DNA from 3 places in the Vogesella facilis genome. Region 2 is predicted to be linked to each of the others. Evidence: predicted binding sites of a transcription regulator. Region 2 holds the regulator's gene; each other region holds the start of a gene.
The links. The regulator FNR, encoded in region 2, switches genes on or off when oxygen is low (the NO sensors DNR and NnrR bind a similar motif). The targets are predictions, from matches to a motif close to TTGATNNNNATCAA.
Positions count from the first base shown of each region.

Region 1: cobA (uroporphyrinogen-III C-methyltransferase) is a predicted target of FNR. The motif match lies at 987-1,000, and genes of this name have one in related genera.
Region 3: ACFOLG_RS08430 (universal stress protein) is a predicted target of FNR. The motif match lies at 3,304-3,317, and genes of this name have one in related genera.

Region 1 covers NZ_JBHRXN010000006.1:41,951-46,575, reverse strand. Annotated here, with positions in the region: gene ACFOLG_RS02275 (cbb3-type cytochrome c oxidase subunit I) at 1-444, opposite strand, end outside; gene ACFOLG_RS02270 (c-type cytochrome) at 485-910, opposite strand; gene cobA (uroporphyrinogen-III C-methyltransferase) at 1,059-1,850, shown strand; gene ACFOLG_RS02260 (hypothetical protein) at 2,093-3,352, opposite strand; gene ACFOLG_RS02255 (DUF2249 domain-containing protein) at 3,352-3,567, opposite strand; gene ACFOLG_RS02250 (hemerythrin domain-containing protein) at 3,554-3,985, opposite strand; gene ACFOLG_RS02245 (MFS transporter) at 4,066-4,625, opposite strand, start outside.
Region 2 covers NZ_JBHRXN010000001.1:130,702-135,326, reverse strand. Annotated here, with positions in the region: gene ACFOLG_RS00700 (inositol monophosphatase family protein) at 1-411, opposite strand, end outside; gene ACFOLG_RS00695 (RNA methyltransferase) at 556-1,332, shown strand; gene ACFOLG_RS00690 (DUF1853 family protein) at 1,329-2,240, shown strand; gene ACFOLG_RS00685 (flavodoxin family protein) at 2,245-2,700, shown strand; gene fnr (fumarate/nitrate reduction transcriptional regulator Fnr) at 2,756-3,502, opposite strand; gene hemN (oxygen-independent coproporphyrinogen III oxidase) at 3,614-4,625, shown strand, end outside.
Region 3 covers NZ_JBHRXN010000022.1:34,255-38,879, forward strand. Annotated here, with positions in the region: gene ACFOLG_RS08410 (sodium-dependent transporter) at 1-601, opposite strand, end outside; gene argE (acetylornithine deacetylase) at 731-1,912, opposite strand; RNA gene ffs (signal recognition particle sRNA small type) at 2,058-2,156, shown strand; gene ACFOLG_RS08425 (helix-turn-helix domain-containing protein) at 2,395-2,721, shown strand; gene ACFOLG_RS08430 (universal stress protein) at 2,788-3,240, opposite strand; gene ACFOLG_RS08435 (acyl-CoA thioesterase) at 3,367-3,813, shown strand; gene ACFOLG_RS08440 (hypothetical protein) at 3,810-4,226, shown strand; gene ACFOLG_RS08445 (AAA family ATPase) at 4,304-4,625, shown strand, end outside.

The sequences.
Region 1 (4,625 bases), on a different contig from region 2:
GCGCCCCATGGTGGGTAACAAGTCGTTGCCGGTGATCTTGGCCAGCGTGGCGTACGGCACCGCCAGATAGCCGACGATGGTCAGCGCCCCGGCGATCAGGAACACCCAGAAGGTGATGATGGCCAGTTTCGGACTGTGCAGCTCGCGCTCGGATTCTTCTGGGATCAGGTAGTAGCCTGCGCCCATGAAGCCGAACAGCAGCCACACGATCAGCAGGTTGGTGTGCACCATGCGCGCCACGTTGAACGGAATCTCCGGGAACAGGAAATCGCCGATCACGTACTGCAGGCCCATCACCAGACCAAAGATGATCTGGCCGACAAACAGGCCGATGGCGGCCATGAAGTATGGCTTGGCCACCGCCTGCGAGCGGTATTTGAGTTGAACGTTGGCCGCAGCCTTGCCCGTTGCCGGGTTCAGTGTGGCCGTAGTGGAGGAAGTCATGCTCGTCTCCTGGGTAAGTAAGTCAGCAAGCGGTGCGGGCTCAGCCTTCGATGTTCGGCGGCCAGTTGTTGGTATTGATCTCGGAGCTGTATTTCAGGAACGCCACCAGATCGTCCAGCTGCGCATCGGTCAGATGGAAATTCGGCATCTGGCGACGGCCCGGCACGCCGGTCGGCTGCGCCTTGATCCAGGCCTTGATGAAGTCCGGCCCGCGGCGCTGGTAGACGTTGCCCAGCTCCGGCGCAAAGTAAGCGCCCTCGCCCAGCAGCGTGTGACAGCCGATACAGTTGTTGGTCTCCCACAGCTTCTTGCCGCGCGCCACCTGTTCGGTCAGGTTGGCGCGGTTGTCCCGCTTGGGCAGCGCCTGCACGGTGTCGAACGTGAGTGCGACAAACAGCAGGAAGAAGAACACCGCGCCGCCATAAAAAATATTGCGCGCGGTGGATTTGGTGAAACTGGCGCTCATCGCAACCTCCTTGTCATCTGCTCCGGCATCCCGGCATTTCAGCCCGAAATGTACGTTTTCGGGCTTCCCGATAGCATTGACCGCGATCAACGATTTCCGGCCGCTGCCCTTCCTACACTGGCGGCATTCCATCGCTGCGGAGAACCGCATGAACCCCGCCCTGCCCTTTCCCCATCCCGCCCCGCTACACGGCGGCCAGGTCAGCCTGGTCGGCGCCGGCCCCGGTGACCCGGACCTGCTCACCCTCAAGGCGCTGCGCCGCCTGGCCGAGGCCGAGGTGGTGCTGTACGACCTGCTGGTGGCCGAGGAAATACTGGCGCTGATCAACAAGCGCGCGCGGCTGATCTGCGTCGGCAAGCGCGCCAGCCGCCATACCCTGCCGCAGCAGGAGATCAACCAGCTGCTGCTGCGCGAGGCGCAGGCCGGCCAGCGCGTGGTACGGCTAAAAGGCGGCGACCCGCTGCTGTTCGGCCGCGGCGGCGAAGAGTTGGCCGCGCTGCTGGCGGCCGGTATCGAGGTAGAGGTAGTGCCCGGCATCACCGCCGCGGTGGGCGCCGCCGCCGCCGCTGGCATCCCGCTCACCCACCGCGACTGCGCACAGGGCGTCAGCCTGGTCACCGGCCACCGCCGCGACGGCGCCAGCGGTCTGGACTGGGCGGCGCACAGCGGTAGCGAACAGACGGTGGTGGTGTACATGGGGCTGGGCGAAGCGGCGAGCATCGCCGCCGAACTGCAGGCACACGGCCGCCACGGCGATACCCCAGTGGCCATCATCGAGCAGGCCACCACGCCGCGGCAGCGGGTGCTGCGCTGCACCCTGGCCACCCTGGCCGCCTGCGTGGCCCGCGAAGCGCCGCAGCCGCCGGCGCTGCTGGTGATCGGGGAAGTGGTGGCTCTGGCCGCGCAGTGGCGGCAGCAGGCGGCCTGTCTGGCCGAGTAGCGTCTCATACCGGGAAAAGGTTGGCCGCAAGCGATGGACGTTGCCTGCGGCCAATTTGCTGCACCATAGCGCAGTAAACCCGGCACCTAGCCTGGCTTGCGCACAGCCAGGCCCGATGCTCTGCGCATGGCGGCTGACAAAAATCTGGCCGCAAACCGTCAGCAGTTTGCGACCAAGGTATGTGCTGGCTGGCCGAGCGCCGTTGTCGTGGCTGCACCGCCAGCTACCGCCGCGGCAAGCCGCTACTCCGCCTGCGCCACCTTGCCCACCGGCTGCGTGCCCTGCCGCCAGCGCAGCCAGGCGGCACGATAGTGAGCAAACAACGCTGCAGCCAGCAGGCTGCCGCTGGCCGCCGGCAGCCACCACAGCACCGGCCACAGGCACCAGGCCACGCCGGCCAGCTGCCAGCTGCACAGCAGCCTCCAGCCCAGCCGCGCCTTCTCCTCCGGCAACAGCTGCTGCAGCGACGGCACTTTCTGTTGCGGCTTCACCCCGCGCCGCAGCTGCAGCCACAGCAGGAACGGCACGATGCGGTACAGCATGCCCACGCACAGCGTGAACGCCACGCCGCCCAGCAGCAGCCAGCCCTGCAGCCGGCGCAATGCCTCGCTATCCAGCCATTGCCCGACCACGAAGGCCACGCACAAGGCCAGCAGCAGGCCCAGTGCCAGCTGCCAGTAGCGCGGCAGCCATTCCTGCGGCCGGCGGCTGCCGCGCAGCGCCCGCCCCCACACCCAGGCGGTAAGCGGCAGCGGCAACGCCGCCAGCCACCACCAGCCGCCAGCCGGCCAGATCAGCGACAGCGCGCCGGCCAGCAGCAGCAGGCCACCCCAGGCCGGCGAGGCCCAGCGCTGCCACCAGCCGGGCAAGGCCGGGGTGAGCAGGAACATCGGCAGGATCACCTGCGCCACCGCCAGCAGCAGCAGCCACACCCAGCCCTGTGCGGCCAACCTGTGCAGCGGCAGCAGCGCAAGCAGCGGCCACGGTTGGCCCCAGGCCAGCACCCCCAGCTGGGCAATGCCCAGACACAGGGTGAGCAGCAAACAGGCCAGCGCCCAGCGCAGGCCGCGGCTGCTGCTGTCCTGCGCCGGGCTGTGCCACAGCAGCCACCACAGCCAGGCCAGCAGCCCGACCGCGCCAGCAAAGGCGATGCTGGCCAGCTGCAGCCAGCCGGCGCTCAGCCCGCCGGCAAAGCCGCTGCACAGTGCCGCGCAGCCCAGCTGCCAGCTGCCCCACAAGCCGTGGCGCCAGATGGCGGGGCGCGGAAAGCCCAGCGCCGACACCACCGCCAGCAGCTGCAGCAGCGCGCCCAGCATCACATTGCCCAGCACGCCCAGCGCCAGCAGGTGCAAGGGCAGCCACAGCCCGGGCGACGGGTAGCCACCGTCCGCCGTGCCGTACCAGGTGCCAGCCAGCAGCAGCAGCCACAGCCAGGCGGCCATGAAAAAGCGCACCGGCAGATCGAGTGGCGGTGCGCTGTGGTAACTGGGTATCGCCTGCATCAGGGGATGTCCACGTGGAAGATCACGCCGCTCATGTCCGGCAGCATTTCGCTGTCGAAGCTCACCATGCGGTCGCGCAGCATCGGCAGCAGCGGGCCGGGAAAATGCGGCAGCACGAAGGACAAACGTTGGCCGCTGGCGGCCTCGTCCACCGCGTCGAGGATGATTTCCATCGGTTCCGGCGGCACCAGGCCGCGCAGGTCACGCGGGTTCATGGCCCAGCTCCGTCAGCAGCGCGCTCATGTCGGCGACGCGATCACACATCGGGTACAGGATGTTCTCCTCCTTCAGATTGTGCTGCTGCATCAGCAGCAACAGGGTGTCGGCCGCGCCGGCCAGCGCGGCGCCGTCCAGCGCCGCGGCGGCGGCGCGCATGTCGTCCATCAGCACGCGCATTTCGGCGTGTTCGTGGCGCATCACCACGGTAGGGCCCTGGCTGATGCCGCTGGCCTGCTCGAACGCCGGAAACAGCACGTTTTCCTCTTCGGCAAAGTGTTGTTCCATCGCCTGGCAGAAGGCGTGGCAGCTGGCCACCACTTGCGGCCAGTCGCCATCGCGCAGCGCATCTTCCACGGCCACGAATTGATCGTCACAGGCGCGATGCACCTGGGTAAAACAGCGGGTGAGAGTCATGTCGGCAGCACCGGTGTTGAGCTTGCTTGCATTGTGCGGCGCGGCAGGCGCCGGCAGACATGACGCCGGTCAAGGGTATTTCAGCGCGCCACCGGCGCCGCGATGAAACGGCGAATGCGCGGCGGCGCGGCCTCCAGTTGCAGCGCGTGGCGGCGTTCGCGCAGCGTCAGGTCGGCGGCGGTGCCGCGCTCGTTGCGGCGCAGGTATTCCAGCCACGAGCTGTCGGTGAACTGTTCAATATAGACGCCGGGCTCGGCGGTATCGTGGAACAGCTCCCACGACAGCGCGCCGTTGCGCAGCCGCGAGCGCCGCGTCTCGCGCATCAGCAGGGCGAATTCCTCGGCGTGTGCCGGGTCGATGCGGTACTCCACCACGATCAGCACCGGGCCCTGGTCCGGCTCGATGTCGATGGCCACTTCCGGCGCCTGCCACAGCCGCACCGGCGACTTGTCCTCGCTGTGCGTGCCCAGCGTCAGGCGGCGGGTCAGCAGCAGGCCCAGCAGCGCGCAGCCGGCGGCAATGCTCAGCGCGGTCGGCACGCTGCTAACGCTGGCCACCTGCCCCCACAGCGCGGCGCCCAGCGCGCTGGAACCCATCATGGTCATCTGGTGGATGGACATGCCGCGCGCGCGCACCCAGT
Region 2 (4,625 bases):
GTCGTTGAGGAACGAGCCCACGCCGCGGCTGGCGGTGAACAGATCGTTGCGGTTCGGGTCGTACACCACACCCTGCTGGATCTGGCCCTTGTGCGCCAGCGCGATGGACACGCAGTACTGCTGATGGCCGTGAATGAAGTTGGTGGTGCCGTCCAGCGGATCGATGATCCACTCGTATTCGGCGGCGCCGAGGCCGGAGGCACCGGACTCTTCTGCTAGAATCCCGTGCTTCGGATACGCTTCCAGAATGACATCAATGATCGCCTGTTCGGCGGCACGGTCGACTTCGGATACGAAATCGTTGTGCTTTTTGTTTTCGACGCGAATGGAATCCAGGTTCAGCGATGCGCGCTGGATCACATTGGCGGCGCGGCGAGCGGCTTTTACCGCGACATTGAGCATAGGATGCATTGACGGCCTCACAATAGAAATGGGCAATCGTCGTCCCGCTGTCGGGCGACGCCTGCCGTAAACTTGTCTGGGTTAAGGAGCGACAAAACCCCGTCGCAGCGACGGACGTTTCGGAAAACCCGCGATTCTACGCAAAATCACCCGATGAATAAACCCCAAGTACCTGATTTTTTGAAGAACATTCGCGTCGTGCTGGCTCGTCCCAACCACCCGGGCAATATCGGTTCGGCGGCGCGGGCGATGAAGACCATGGGCCTCACCCGGCTGTACCTGGTGGCGCCCAAGGTGTTCCCGTCCGACGAGGCCGACACGCTGGCCTCCGGCGCGGTGGACCTGCTGCAGACCGCCACCGTGGTGCCGACGCTGGCGGAGGCGCTGGCCGACGTCACCGTGGCCTGCGCGCTGACCAGCCGCCGCCGCGAGCTCAGCACGCCGCTGTCCACCCCGCGCGAAACCGCGCCGGAATTGATCGCGCGCGCGCGCGACGGTGAGCAGGTGGCGCTGGTATTCGGCAACGAGACCTTCGGCCTGTCGATCGAGGAAGTGGAGCAGTGCAACCGGCTGGTGACCGTGCCGGGCAACCCGGACTACTTCTCGCTCAACCTGGCGATGGCGGTGCAGGTGATGACCTACGAGCTGTTCAGCCATACCGGCGTCAGCGTCGACTACCTGAAACCGGACGGCGTCAGCGCCACCCAGGGCGAGGTGGACGGCATGGTGGATCACCTGAACGCCACGCTGGAAGACATCGGCTACTACCGCCGCCGCAACAGCGAACGCATGATCCGCCGCCTGCGCACCATGTTCCATCGCGCCGGCCTGCTGCGCGAGGAGATCGATATCCTGCGCGGTTTCTACAAGCAGGCGCAGCGCCTTGCCGGCAAGGCGCAGGGCGCAGATTCAGACGACAGCGCATCATGAACTACCGCCACCGGCTGGCCGAGGGCCTCAGCGCGCTACGCTGCCCGCCGGTGCGCGATCTGGCTTTTCTGCTTACCTGCCCGGCGCCGTGGCACAGCGGTGCCGAGATCGACAGCGCGCGGCTGCTGGGGCCGCAAGGTTGGCCGCAACTGCTGGCGCTGGATGCCGCGCCGCAGCCCTTGCTGGCCTGGCTGGTGGCGCGGCCGACGCGGCGGCTGGGGGTGTATGCCGAGTCGCTGCTCGAATTCTGGTTCGAGCTGGCGCCGCATATCGACTGCGTGGCGGCCAACCTGCCGCTGGCCGAGCACGGCCGCAGCATAGGCGAATTCGACTACCTGCTGCGTATCGACGGCCAGCCGCTGCACCTGGAGGCGGCCAGCAAGTTCTACCTGCAGCTGGATGCCGCCGGCGGCGAGCTGGTCGGCCCCAGCCTGCGCGATGCTTGGCCGCTGAAATACCGCAAGCTGGCCAGCCAGCTGGCGCTGGGTTGCCACCCGGCAGCGCAGCTGCCGGCCGGCTTTGCCGGCTGCCCGGCCTACAGCCGGCTGTCCGGCTGGCTGTTCTACCCCGGCGCGCCGCGGCCGCAATTTCCTTGCAACCCGGATGCCTGCTGCGGCTGGTGGCGGCGGCTGTCCGAATGTTGGCCGCAGCATGCCGCCGACAGCCGCTGGCTGATCCTGCCGCGGCTGAGCTGGCTGGCGCCGGCGCGCGCTGCCGTCGAGTCGGTGCTGAGCCTGGCGCAGCTGCAGGCCGAGCTGGCGGTGGCCGACGGCGCGCGGCTGGTGGCCGAGCTGGTGCCGGCGGCCGACGGCGACTGGCATGAGATCGCGCGCGGCTTCGTGGTGCGCGACGACTGGCCGCGGCCCGGCATGCTGGCCGAGCTGCAACGCAAGCTGGCTGCATCGTAGCCCCATGAAGACCCTGCTGTTCGTCTACGCCAGCCAGAGCGGCCATACCCGGGCACTGGTGATGGCCGCGGCGGGCGCCGCCGGCGGCGAGGACAATGTGGCGGTGCGGGTGCTGCCGGCACTGCAGGCCGGCATCGACGAGCTGCTGGCCTGCCACGCGCTGGTGCTGGCCACGCCGGAGAATTTCGGCTACATGGCCGGCGCGCTGAAGGATTTTCTCGACCGCACCTTCTACCCGGCGCAGGGCAAGGTGGCGGGTCTGCCGTACGCGCTGATCATCAGCGCCGGCAACGACGGCCAGGGCGCGCTGACTGCCATCCGCCGCATCGCCAGCGGCTACCCGCTGCACGAGGCGCTGCCGCCGCTGCTGGTAAAGGGCGAGGTGACGGAGGCGGCGTTGGCCGCCGCGGCGGAACTGGGCGCCACGCTGGCGGCGGCGCTGTCGATCGGCGCCATCTAGCACCGGACTGGCATGCAAAACGCCCCGCAGGGCGGGGCGTGGTGGTGGAGCTGGCTTAGCGCAGGCTGTTGGCTTGCGAGCAGCCGGCCACCAGCGCCTTCAGCTCTTCCGGCTGCAGCATCTGGATATGCTTGTGGTCCACCTTCAGCCAGCTTTGCTGCTGGAACTTGGACAGCGTACGGCTGACGGTTTCCAGTTTCAGGCCGAGGAAGCTGCCGATTTCCTCGCGGCTCATGCGCAGGATGAAATCGTTGGCGGCAAAGCCGCGCGCGGCCAGCCGTTGCGACAGGTTGAGCAGGAAGGCGGCCAGCCGCTCCTCCGCCTTCATATTACCCAGCAGCAGCATCACCGACTGGTCGCGCACGATCTCGCGGCTCATCAGGCGGAAGAAATGGTGCTGCAGGCTGGGGATGTCGCGGCCCAGGGTTTCCATGCGGTTGAACGGCAGCTCGCACACCTCGCTGTCTTCCAGCGCGATGGCGTCGCAGCCGTGCTGGCTGGCGGAGATGCCGTCCAGTCCCATCAGCTCGCCGGACATCTGGAAGCCGGTCACCTGCTCGCGGCCGTCCTGGCTGGAAACGCAGGTCTTGAAGAAGCCGGTACGCACCGCGTACAGCGAGCGGAAGCCTTCGCCGGAGCGGAACAGGTATTCGCCACGCTTCAGGCGGCGGCTCTGGCGGATCACCGCATCGAGCTGGGCCATTTCTTCCCGGTTCAGGCCGACTGGCAAGCAGAGTTCGCGCAAACTACAGTTGGAGCACGACACTTTCAGTGTGTGCAGGGAGGGGGTTTGCTCGGTCATGGGTTCCGGTTTTCGCAAGGCTAGAGGCTTGCTTGACACGCGTCAAAGCGTGGCAAGTGTCAATTAGCGCAAATTTACCAGCCCACCACCAGTTTTCCAAGCCAGAAAATTATGACACCCACCGCCCCCTTTATGCCGACCCAATGTGTTTTCGATCGCGAGCTGATCGAAAAACTGGAAGGTTCCGGCCCGCGCTACACTTCCTACCCCACTGCCGACCGCTTTCACGGCGGCTTTGGGGTCAAGGATTACGAACACTGGCTGCAGCAGCATGCCATCGGTGCCAGCCATCGGCCGATCTCGCTGTATGTGCACGTGCCGTTCTGTAACACCATCTGCTACTACTGCGGCTGCAACAAGATCATCACCAAGGACAAGAGCCGCGCCGACCAATACTTGGACTACCTGGAAAAAGAAATCGCCCTGGTGGCCGGCCGCCTCGGCTACCGCGAGAAGGTGATCCAGCTGCATTTTGGCGGCGGCACGCCGACCTTCCTGTCCGACGAGCAGCTCAGCCGGGTGATGGCTGCCATCAACCAGCATTTCGAGCTGCTGCCGGATGGCGAGTTTTCCATCGAGATCGACCCGCGCAAGGTTGGCCGCGACACCGTGCTGCACCTGGGCCGGCTGGGCTTTAACCGCATGAGCGTGGGCATCCAGGACTTCGACCCGGCGGTACAGCAGGCGGTGAACCGTATCCAGAGCGAGGAGGAGACCCTCACCGTGATCAGCGCCGCGCGCGAGGCCGGCTTCAAGTCGGTGAGCGTCGACCTGATCTACGGCCTGCCGCTGCAGAACGCCGACTCGGTGCGCCGCACGGTGGACAAGGTGGTGGCGATGAACCCGGACCGCATCGCGCTGTACAACTACGCGCACCTCCCCAGCGTGTTCATGCCGCAGCGACGCATCAACGAGGCTGACCTGCCCAGTGCCGCGCACAAGCTGGACATCCTGCAGAATTCGGTGCAGCAGCTGGCCGACGCCGGCTATGTGTTCATCGGCATGGACCACTTCGCCAAGCCGGACGACGAGCTGACCCGCGCGCTGCAGCAGGGCCGCTTGCAGCGCAACTTCCAGGGCTACTCCACCCACGCCGACTGCGACATGATCGGCCTGGGGGTGT
Region 3 (4,625 bases), on a different contig from region 2:
CGCAGATCACCAGCAGCAGGATGAACAGCAGCGGCATCAGTTTCTTGGTAACCGCTTCGATGCCCTTGGCCACACCGCATACCAGAATGCCGCCGATCAGCAGCAGCACGCCCCACTGCCACAGCAGCGACTGCCACGGGTCGCTGATCAGCGCGCCGAAGGCGGCGGAGGTGACTTTGGGATCGCTGCTCAGAATGTCGCCACGCATGGCCTTGAACACGTAGGCGAACACCCAGGCTGCTACTTCCGTATAAAAAGACATGATCAGAAAGGCCGCTGCCACGCCGGACAGCCCCACCAGCCACCACCATTGCCCCGCCGGTGCCAGCTTGCGCAGGGTGGTCACCGCATCCGCCTTGGCTTTGCGCCCTAGGGTGATCTCGGCGATCATCACCGGCAGCCCCACCAGCAAGGTAGCCAGCAGGTACACCACCAGAAAGCCGGCGCCGCCATTGGCGCCCGTTACGTAGGGAAACTTCCAGATATTGCCCAGCCCGACAGCCGAGCCCAGCGTGGCGGCCAACACGCCAAAACTGGAAGTAAAACCATCACGCGAATTGCCCGTCGCCTCATTGGACGCGGGTCGTGTCTGTTTGCTCATGTACAGGTCCCACAGAAAACCGATCTCCGCCCTTTGCCGCTTGTGACGGCAAGGACAACCACCTTGCGCCTGGCAAGGGAACGCGGATTCTGCAGCGCACAACAGGTGCCGTAAAGTGGTTTGTATACCTTATTCAATCGATATCAAGCGCTGCTGCAAGGCAGCCAGCCAGGCTTCGCACGCCGCCAGCTGCGACAGCTCGACAAACTCGTCCGGGCGATGCGCCTGCACGATGGAGCCCGGGCCGCACACCACACAGGCAATGCCCGCCTCGTGGAAGCGGCCGGCCTCGGTGGTGTAAGCCACGGCATCGCCGCCCTGGCAGCCGCACAGGGCGGCGACATGCTCGCGGATTTCGCCGCCGTCTTCCGACTGGAACGGCGGGCAGTTCACCAGTTGCTCGAAGCTGATGTCGGCCTCCGCTGCCACCTCGCGCATTTCCTGCAGCAGATTGACCGCGTAGTCGCGCACCGAGCTGACGAAGCGCTCATGTTGATCGCCCGGCAGCCAGCGCACCTCGAACACGAACTCGCAACTCTTGGGCACGATGTTGGCCGCATTGCCGCCGCTGATCAGCCCGGTCTGCAGCGTGGTGAACGGCACGTCATACAGGGGATGGCGGTTGCCGAACGAGGCCTCGGTATCGGCCAGCTTGCGGATATGGGTAATCAGCCGCGCCGCGTATTCAATGGCATTCACCCCTTGCGGGGTCAGCGAGGAATGTGCGGCCCGTCCCTGTACCCGGCAGCGGTAATGAGCAATGCCTTTGTGCGCGATCACCGGGCGCATGCCGGTGGGCTCACCGATGATGCAGCCGGCCACCGGCACCTGCCGCGCCTGCAGGTCGGCGATCAAGCGGCCAACTCCCAGACAGCCCACCTCCTCGTCATAAGAAAGTGCGATCCCCAGGCTGCGATGCCAGCGCTGCGTCTTGGCCAGCGCGACCCATACTGGCACCTGGGCCAGCACGCAGGCGATAAAGCCTTTCATATCGGCACTGCCACGGCCGTAAACCTTGCCGTCGGCCTGCGTCAACGCAAAGGTCGGAAACTGCCAGATCTGGCCATCGACCGGCACCACGTCGGTGTGCCCGGACAGGATGATGGCCGGCAGCGAAGCATCGCCGATTGCCGCATACAGGTTGGCTTTACGGCCATCGTCGCTGTGGGTCAGCTTGGCCGCAATGCCATGCCCGGCCAGGTACGCCACCACCCAGTCGATCAGCGCTAGGTTGGACTCCCGGCTGGTGGTATCGAATGACAGCAGCTGCGCCAGGATGGCAAGCGCAGAGGAAGAAGGTGTAGATGACATGGCGGCAATCCGGCAGACACAAGACAGGGACTCAGCATAACCAATTGCCCATCCGCTGCAAACGCCACCGGCCCGTGGCTGGCAAAGAAAATCCCGGACAGGCTTGGCAAGTGTCATGGCAACGGGTATTATTCGATCTCTCTATGGCGGGCCCCCCCGCATTGCACGGTAGTGAACCTGGTCAGGTCCGGAAGGAAGCAGCCACAGCTATTTAGTGCAAGTGCCGGGGTTCAGGCTCGCCACCCCTCCCCTCCTGTCGTTCCTCAGTTGCTCGTTTCATAAAATCTGAGCAAGCCCCAAGTGTCGGTCAAAATCTATCGATAATTCGTCGAGCATTTTTTGCGTCCGCGCAAACAAAATCCTGCTATCATATGCATTACACAAGGGCTTGGAGCAATGACTCCACGCCCACTTGGTTTTACTTGAATCGTCACTCGGACTTAACCCTCCGATTTCAAAACAAACATGCAGCGAGGAACGCCATGAAACTGTTTGAAAAAATTGCGAACCCACGGGAAATCCGTCGCAAACTGGGCCTGAACCAGCAGGAATTCTGGAGCCGTATCGGTGTTACCCAATCCGGCGGCAGCCGCTACGAAAGTGGCCGCAATATGCCGAAACCGGTACGTGAACTGCTGCGCCTGGTACATGTCGAGCAAATCGACCTGTCCAAAGTGCGTCGTGAAGACTTCGAAATCGTCGAGTACCTGAAAGAAACCCATCCGGACCTGTACAAGAGCCTGCGTAAGGCTGTACGTGCCCGCATGGAAGCCCAGGGCGACGTGGTGGCAGACAGCACCGAAGCCTGATCGCTTGCAGCAGACAAAAACACCCGCCTCGGCGGGTGTTTTTTATGGTTTTACACAGCAAGGCAATCAGTCCGCCGTAGGGTTGCGCACCAGCAGCACCGGCACATCCGCCTGCTTGAGCACGCCCTCGGCCACACTCCCCATCAGCAGGTGCATCAAGCCACCCAGGCCGTGGGTACCCATTACCAGTAGATCGGCACCCCATTTATTGGCGTCTTCCACGATCACGCTGGCAATGCGATCACCCCAGCTTTCCAGAATGGCAGACTCTGCGGCCAACCCCTGTGCTTCCACCTTGCTGCGGCTGGCCGCCAGCACCTGCTCGCCAGCCTGCTTGATCGAGCCCTGTAATTCGGCTGCATCCAGAAACTCGGCGCCGCCCCAGCCAAACTGCGCCAGATCCACCACGTGCACCAGCCTCACTGCCGCGCCGACTTCTTTTGCCAGCTTGCAGGCTTCCGCCAGCGCCAGCGCCGATGTGGCGCTATCGTCTACCGGCACCAAAATACGCTGATACATATCCCCCTCGCTTCCTGCTGAACATGACACAGTCCCAGTCTAGCGCAATACCACACGAAGACATTGATAAACGTTAATTGCATAGGCAGTATGGCCGGGCTCAGAATTTACGCAGGCAAGAAACCCATGGCACGCATCAAGCTGGACCTGCCACCGCACTTCGTTTTTGATACCCGCATCCAGGTGCATATTGGTGACATCAACTACGGCGGCCACCTCGGCAACGATGCCATATTGCGACTGGCGCACGAAGCACGCTTGCGCCTGCTCAAGAGTCACGGTTTTTCCGAACTGGACATTGAAGGCAGGGGTATCATCATGACAGATGCTGCAGTGGTGTACCGCGCCGAGGCCTTCCACGGCGACACCCTGCACTTTCAGCTGGGGCTGATTGATTTCAACCCGTACGGCTGTGATATTTTCTACCTGGTCAGCGATGGTGCGACCGGTAAAGAAGTGGCAAGATTGAAAACAGGCATCGTTTTCTTCGACTACCAAGCCCGCAAGATTGCCCCTATTCCCGCAGGCTTCCGCCTGCGTTTCGAAGAACAACATACAGGAGCCGCGCCATGAAAAAATACGCGCCCAACAGCCCGGAAGCCATCGCCCGCATCCTGGCCATGTTCATGATTACCGACGGCAACATGGACCCCCGCGAGATTGAAACGCTGGAGAGCCTGCACGTCTATCAACTGGTTGGCCTGGCACGCAAGGACTTCATCAATGTACTGATGGAATACTGCGACGACATCTCCGACGAAGCGGAAGACGACGGCACCATCCACCTGCTGAGCCCCGAGCGCATCAATAACATCCTAGATGCCGTTACCGAACGCAACAAACACGTACTGTGCTGCGCGCTGGCGCTGGATGTCTGCAAGGCAGACAAGGAAATCAGCGATTCCGAAATGCTGCTGCTGCGCCACATGATGACGCACTGGCACATCTCGCTGGACGATCTGCAGGCCGAACTCAGCAAGAGCTGAGCTAGCCGCCAGACAACAGCCGCCGATGGCGGCTGTTTGCATTACCGCAACACCATAACAACACAAGGCTAACCCGCATGAACCCTCGCTTTACCGGCACCGAGCAATACGTTGCCACCGACGACCTGATGCTGGCGGTCAACGCCGCCATCACCCTGCAACGCCCGCTGCTGGTCAAGGGCGAACCCGGCACCGGCAAGACCATGCTGGCGGAAGAACTCGCCGCCGCGCTGGGCAAGGAACTGATCACCTGGCCGATCAAGTCCAGCACCAAGGCGCAGCATGGCCTGTACGAATACGATGCCGTGTCGCGGCTGCGCGACTCACAGCTGGGCAGCGAGCGCGTGCACGATATCCGCAACTACATCGTCAAGGGCAAGCTGTGGCAGGCCTTCGAGG